Regions from separate parts of the Azospira sp. MPR-E4 genome, predicted to be linked through region 1. Evidence: riboswitches for the same ligand, from Rfam matches in the RefSeq annotation. Region 1 holds a riboswitch; the other holds the start of a gene.
What was found. A riboswitch is a leader RNA that binds a small molecule or an ion and turns the genes downstream of it on or off. The one in region 1 is predicted to bind cobalamin.
Positions count from the first base shown of each region.

Region 2: another riboswitch for cobalamin. It lies ahead of cbpA (modified peptide precursor CbpA); the one in region 1 lies ahead of AC1RTA_RS12560 (TonB-dependent receptor plug domain-containing protein).

Region 1 covers NZ_JBXAST010000044.1:24,016-27,295, reverse strand. The annotation lists partial or broken gene AC1RTA_RS12565 (ribonucleotide-diphosphate reductase subunit beta) at 1-958, shown strand, start outside; cobalamin riboswitch at 1,110-1,363, shown strand; gene AC1RTA_RS12560 (TonB-dependent receptor plug domain-containing protein) at 1,568-3,280, shown strand, end outside.
Region 2 covers NZ_JBXAST010000016.1:4,969-8,248, forward strand. The annotation lists gene AC1RTA_RS07045 (chemotaxis protein CheW) at 1-990, shown strand, start outside; cobalamin riboswitch at 1,131-1,331, shown strand; gene cbpA (modified peptide precursor CbpA) at 1,422-1,592, shown strand; gene cbpB (peptide-modifying radical SAM enzyme CbpB) at 1,589-2,959, shown strand; gene AC1RTA_RS07060 (ABC transporter permease) at 3,050-3,280, shown strand, end outside.

The DNA of each region.
Region 1 (3,280 bases):
CGACATCAACCAGCTGGCGCCCTTCAAGTACCCCTGGGCCTGGGAGTTCTTCCTCAACGCCAACCGCAACCACTGGACGCCCCTGGAAATCTCCATGGCCCAGGACGTGCACGACTACAACCACAAGCTGACGCCGGCCGAGCGCCACGTCTTCGAGAACGTGCTGTCCTACCTCACCACCTCCGACATCCTGGCCATGCGCAACATCGGCCTGGCGGTGATGGAGAAGATGAGCGCGCCGGAGCTGCAGATCTACCAGGCCCGCCAGGTCTATGAAGAGGCCCTGCACACCTGGACCTACCAGCACTGCATCGAAAGCCTGGGCCTGGACCAGAAGGAAATCTACAACCGCTACCGGGTGGTGCCGGAAATCCACGGCAAGATCGCCCTGGCCAACCGCCGCCTGGAGCGGGTGATGCGTTCCGACTTCGACCTGACGGACCGGGACAACCTGCACGAATTCACCCTCTCCTACCTCTTCTTCGCCGGCATCTTCGAAGGCTGCTGGTTCTACAACGGCTTCACTCCCATCTTCGCCCTGCAGCGCCGGGGCCTGATGAAGGGCACCGCCGAGCAGCTGCAGTACATCATGCGCGACGAAGTGCTGCACTGCGCCTTCGGCATCCGGGTGGTGCGCCAGCTCCTGCAGGAAGAAAACCTGACCCTGGACCCGGTCCAGGTCAAGGCCCTGTGGGAAGAGGCGGAAGCCGCCGAGTCGGCCTACGCCGGTTACATCCTGCGGGAGCCCATCCTGGGCTACAACGCCGACCTGCACCGGGACCAGTTCCGCTTCATCGCCAACCGCCGCGCCCGCCAGCTGGGCCTGGCCGAGCCCTTCCCCGGCGCCGAGAACGTGCTGCCCTGGCTCGACGAACAGGCCAACATGCGCAAGGAAAAGAACTTCTTCGAAACCCGCGTCACCGAGTACCAGACCGGCGGCGCCCTGGCCTGGGACTGAGCCGGGCGGCAACCAGCTGCACCGTGCCCTGGACGCTGCCCCGGCCCCTGGCGGGGATGGGGCAGCCCAGGACACAGACTTTTGTCATAGACGGGATTGGGGGTATGATCGCGCTCCTGATCGCCTGCAGTTGCGATCCCGGCTCCCCAGGGAGCCATTAGCAGTCAAAGGTGTCCGGCGGCAGCAGCCGCCGGGTGAAACGGGAACGAAGTAACGGCCATCACGGCCCCAAGCTTCGGCTGCCCCCGCAACGGTAAGCCAGTGCGGATGTTCCACGGCCCTCCTCCCCGGAGCGCCAGCCACTGAGCCAGCCCGTCGCCCCCTCACCGGGGTCGGCGACTGGCTTGGGAAGGCGGAACATCAAGACTGGCGAGCCCGGAGACCGGCCTTTGATTTTTGCGTGCCCGCCGTCCATGGAGGACGGTGCCGGCACGAACCTGCCACCGACCGCGGGGTTGCGGACGGAGCGGAGCATGAATCGGAGCGCCGGCCTTTCCCTCTGAGCCGAGTTTCTGCCGCCTGCCCTCGGGCCGGCGGTCGCGCCTCATCCTTTGTGCCCCCGTTTCCCGAAGCCCGGTCGGTAGCCATCGACTGGAGTCAGACAGCAACATGGGGAGCATCAACAACCAACAACCGCGGCGCCTCCTGGCCGCCGCCATCGCCGCCCTCTTTTCCCAGGCCGCCCTGGCCGCCGGAGAGCAGGGCGAGACGGAACTGGGCAGCGTGGTGGTGACCGCCTCGCGCATCGAGCAGACCACCCTGGAGGCCCCGGCCGCCGTCACCGTCGTGACGGCCGACAAGCTGGACGCCTCGGGCGCCGTGCGCATCGGCGACGCCCTCACCGCCAAGGTGCCCAGCTTCTACATGCGCAACGGCCTGGGCACCAGCACCCGCATCAACACCGCCCCCATCGTCTCCTTCCGCGGCCTCTCCGACGGCCGGGTGAAGATGATGGTGGACGGCATGAGTCTCTCCGACGGCAACGCCGGCGGCCTGGCCAGCCTGATGGGCATTCCCATGGGCGAGGTGGAGCAGATCGAGGTGGTGCCCGGCTCCGCCTCGGCTCTCTACGGCAGCGACGCCATGGGCGGCGTGGTCAATGTCATCACCAAGGTGCCCACCAAGCAGGAAACCCGGGTCAAGGTCAGCCGGGGCTTCGGCGACGGCGAGCGCAGTGCGGTGGAAGCCAGCTACCGCAACAAGTGGGACAACGGCCTGGCCGCCACCCTGGGCTTCGGCTACGAGGACATGGCCGGTTTCGCCGGCAGCGACCTGGTGGTGCTGCCGGTGGGCACCACCGGCACCGGCGCCAACGCGGTCCAGGGCGGCCGGGCCACCACCACGGTGGATGGCAAGAAGGCCTATGTGGTGGGGGACCAGGGCGCCATTTCCTCCCACGCCAACAACCTGCATGCCAAGGTCTATTACAGCCTGGATGCCCAGTCCCGCTTTTTCGCCGGCTTCAACCGCAGCGAAAGCAGCATCGGCTTCGAGCGCTTCAACAACTACCTGAGCAAGAACGGCGCTCCCCTCGCCCTGCCCGCCAGCAACGTCTCCATCAACGGCGACAAGCTGGGCAGCATCAAGGAATCGAGCTTCTGGAATTCCAGCAATCCCAACTACCGCCAGGAGACCCGCTATTTCGCCGGTTTCGACGGCAAGCTGGGCAATGGCTACGACCTCAAGGCCAATGTGGGCTACTTCGACCGGGAGGCTTTCTATGTCGGTTCCGGTGGCGGTGCCACCTTCGATGGCGGCCCGGGCACCCGCACCAGCACTCCCAACACCACCCTGGATGCATCGGCCCAACTGGGTTTTGCCGTGGGTAGCAACCAATACTTGATCATCGGTATCGCCTCCAACCGGGCCAAGCTGCACCGCAAGGTATACCAACTATCGAACTGGCGCACCCCGGACAGCACCACCGGCGCCATCAATGAGCAATCCGATGGGAGTAGCAGTACCAACTCACTGTTCCTGCAAGATCAGATTTTCCTTGGTGACGACCTCACACTTTATCTGGGCGGACGCCATGACCGCTGGAGCACCCAAGGGGAGATGCAGCGATATGTTGGAACACTGACAGGCAGCTTGGACATGCAGGAACGTACCAAATCCGCCTTCTCTCCCAAAATGGCGGCAGTCTATCGATTAACCCCGGGCACCAGCCTGCGCAGCTCCCTGGGCAAGGCCTTCCGCGCCCCCTCCAACTATGAGATGTATGCCACGCCCAGCATCAGCAGCCGCCGCCTGCTGGTGGCCGATCCCGATCTAAAGCCGGAAACCTCCACCTCCTGGGACCTGGGCATCGAGACGGCCCTG
Region 2 (3,280 bases), on a different contig from region 1:
GCCGCCATCCGTCATCCCGACGATCCGGCCAAGGTGGTGGGCGGCATCGGCATCGTCTTCGACGCAGCGCCCCAGTTCGCCGCCATGCTGGCCGATTCCCTGCCGCCCCAGGCCGGGGCCTTCGCCGTCTTCGCCGAGCGCAGCGGCCGCATCATCGCCTCCTCCGACGAACGCTTCCCGGCGGAAAGCCTGCTGGAGGTGGACAAGAGCCTCTTCGCCGCCGCCAACGGCGAGGGCCGCTCCCGGGTGGTGCAGCTGGCCGGGCGCACCTGGATCGTCGGCAGCACCGCCTCCTTCGGCTATCGGGAATTCAAGAACAGCGGCGACTACAGCAACGACGTGGTGGCCCTGGTGTTCGTTCCCGTGGGCGACGGCAGTGCTGCCGCGGCCCCCCGGGAGCGGCGCCCGGCGGTGCTGGAAGGCAGCTACGGCGACCTGCACGCCCGGGGCGGGCAGAGCGTGGAGCTGGCCACCTTCATCGTCGGCGACAAGGTGTACGGCCTGCCGGCGGCCGAAGTGCTGGAGGCGGTGGACCCGGCCCGGCTTTCCCCCATGAGCGGCTCCCGCCGCTATCTTTGCGGCGTCATCAGCTTCCAGAGCGGTGGCGGCGACAGCGGCACCCTGGTGCCGGTGGTGGACATGCGCTTCCTCCTCAACTACCCGGCCAAGGAGGTGGACAACCACAGCCAGATCGTCGTGGTGCGGGTGCGGGACGGCCTCATGGGGCTGCTGGTGGACGATCTCTATGCCGTGCCCGAATTCGACGCCGAGCGCCTGGAGCCGATCCCGGAGATGATCCGCCAGGACGCCGGCTACGTGCAGGCCATCATCAAGCCGCGCCAGCCGGACAGGGAAAAAATCCTCCAGGTGCTGGACCCGGAGCGCATCTGCGGCGCTGCCCAGAGAAAGCCGGAGTCCGCCGCGGGCGGCGAGGCACCGCGCCCGGCGGCGCCCCTGCGGGCCATCGGCGGGCCCGGAGGCGGGCGCTGAAGGGGGCAGGGCAAGGGGGCAGGGAAAGGAGGCAAGCGCAGGGCTGCCGGGCAAAAATCCGACCCCGGACAGAGGCGCTTTACCTGGATCAAATCCAGCTGCCGTCGGCCTTGACCCTCCCCGGGCCGGCGGCCAGAATCCGCCCCCATTCGGCTTCCGCTTTCGGAACACGGTGCAACTCCGTGGCGGGCCCGCCGCTGTAATCGGGGACGGTCGTTCCACGGCGTGGTGCAGTTTTTCCACGCCACCCACTGCCGCAGAAAATGCGGCGGGAAGGGGGAACCCAGTAGCAGGACCGGTCGATCCGTAAGCCAGAAGACGGGCGGAAGTCGTGGAGTTCCAGGCAAAGGGCTCCGGCGGCATGTTTCTTTCGAGACAGGCCGCCGGAGCCCTTTTGCTTTTTTTTTTTCATACCTTCGCGGGAGGACCCCATGAAAGCCACCACTCAAGTTACCAGCCAAGCCACCACTGCCCAGCAGGCCGCTGTCCAGCCCACCCAGTCCGCCGCCCCGGCCCCGGTCATCGCCAGCCGCAAGTCCTGCAACCCGGACGGCATCGGCCTCTCCCACTACGTCCTGATGGACCGGAAGGCGGCCAAGTGAACGGTCCGGCTCCCCATCTGCCCCGGCTGCAGCCCTACGACATCGGCCATGAGCGCTACGTGGCCCTGCTGCACCCGGAGACCGCCTTCTGGTCCCTGGTGGACAAGGACCGGGTGGAGGCGGAATTGTGCGGCAGCGAGCTGGCCGAGCGCTTCCAGGCCCAGGCGGCGAAGTTCGCCCAGGAAATCCACGCCCTCCGCTTCGAGCTGAAGCCCTCCGGCGTCTATGTGAACCCGACGGAACGCTGCAACCTGGACTGCACCTACTGCTACATCCCCGACACCCTGCGCCGCCACGGCAGCGATATGCCGGCGGAACGGCTGCTGGGGGCCCTGCAGCGGCTGAAGGAATACTTCGCCACGGTGATGGACGGCGGCGAGGGGGCGCGCAAGCCCCGCCTCATCTTCCACGGCGCCGAACCCCTGATGAACCGGGAGGCCCTGTTTGCCGCCATCGACCTGTTCCAGGACGATTTCGCCTTCGGTGTGCAGACCAACGGCACCCTGCTCACCGATGCCGCCGCCGACTTCCTCATGCAGCGCAACGTCAGCATCGGCCTTTCCCTGGACGGTCCCACCGCCCCCATCACCAACGCCACCCGCCACACCTGGGCCGGCCAGGGGGTGCACCAGCACGTGCTGCGGGCCATGGAGCGGCTCCAGGGTTACGGCTCCTGGAGCGTCATCACCACCTGCACCACGGAGAACCTGGCCCACCTCACCGACATGGTGGAGCTGTTCCACCGCCACCAGGTGCCCACTTGCATGCTCAACGCGGTGCGCTGCACCCTTTCCGGCGCCCGGGGGGTCAAGCCGGCGGACGGGGATTTCGCCCGGGCCTTCATCGCCGCCCTGGAGCGGACCCACGAGCTGTACCGGGAGACCGGGCGCAAGCTGGTGGTGGCCAACTTCGCCAACATCCTGCTGGCCATCCTGGCTCCCACGGCGCGGCGCCTGATGTGCGACATCTCCCCCTGCGGCGGCGGCCGGGCCTTCTTCGCCCTGGCGGCAGACGGCGGCCTCTTTCCCTGCAGCGAGTTCATCGGCCTGCCGGCCTTCGAGGGCGGCAACCTGTTCACCGACGGCGTTGCCGCCGCCCTGGAATCGCCAGCCTTCAAGGAAGTCACCGGGCGGGACGTGGACAAGTTCGAGCCCTGCGCCTCCTGCCCCATCCGCCACTTCTGCGGCAGTCCCTGCCCGGCGGAGGCCAACGAGATGAACGGCGGCATGGAGAAGACTGGTGCCTTCTGCCAGTTCTACGAGGAACAGGTGCGCTACGCCCTGCGCCTGATTGCCGATGGCAAGTCCGACGACTTTCTCTGGGATGGCTGGGACCAAGGCACGGAGACGGTTTTCAGCGCCTGCTGAGGCCCGTTCGAGGCCCGTTTGCCCCCGGTCGGCGGCCCCGCCCCGACCGGGGTGCTTACCTTCCGGGCGCCAAGGCCGGATAATGGCGCCATGAATGCCGCCACTTCCTCCGCTTCCCTCTACGCGCCGCCCCGCCTTTCCGCCCGCTGGTTCCCCGTGTGGCAACGCAATTTCCTGGTCTGGCGCAAGCTGGCCCTGCCTTCCATCCTGGGCAACCTGGCCGACCCCCTGATCTACATGCTGGGCCTGGGCTACGGCCTGGGCAGCATGTTGCCGGAGGTGGCAGGCACCTCCTACGTGGCCTTCCTGGCCGCCGGCACG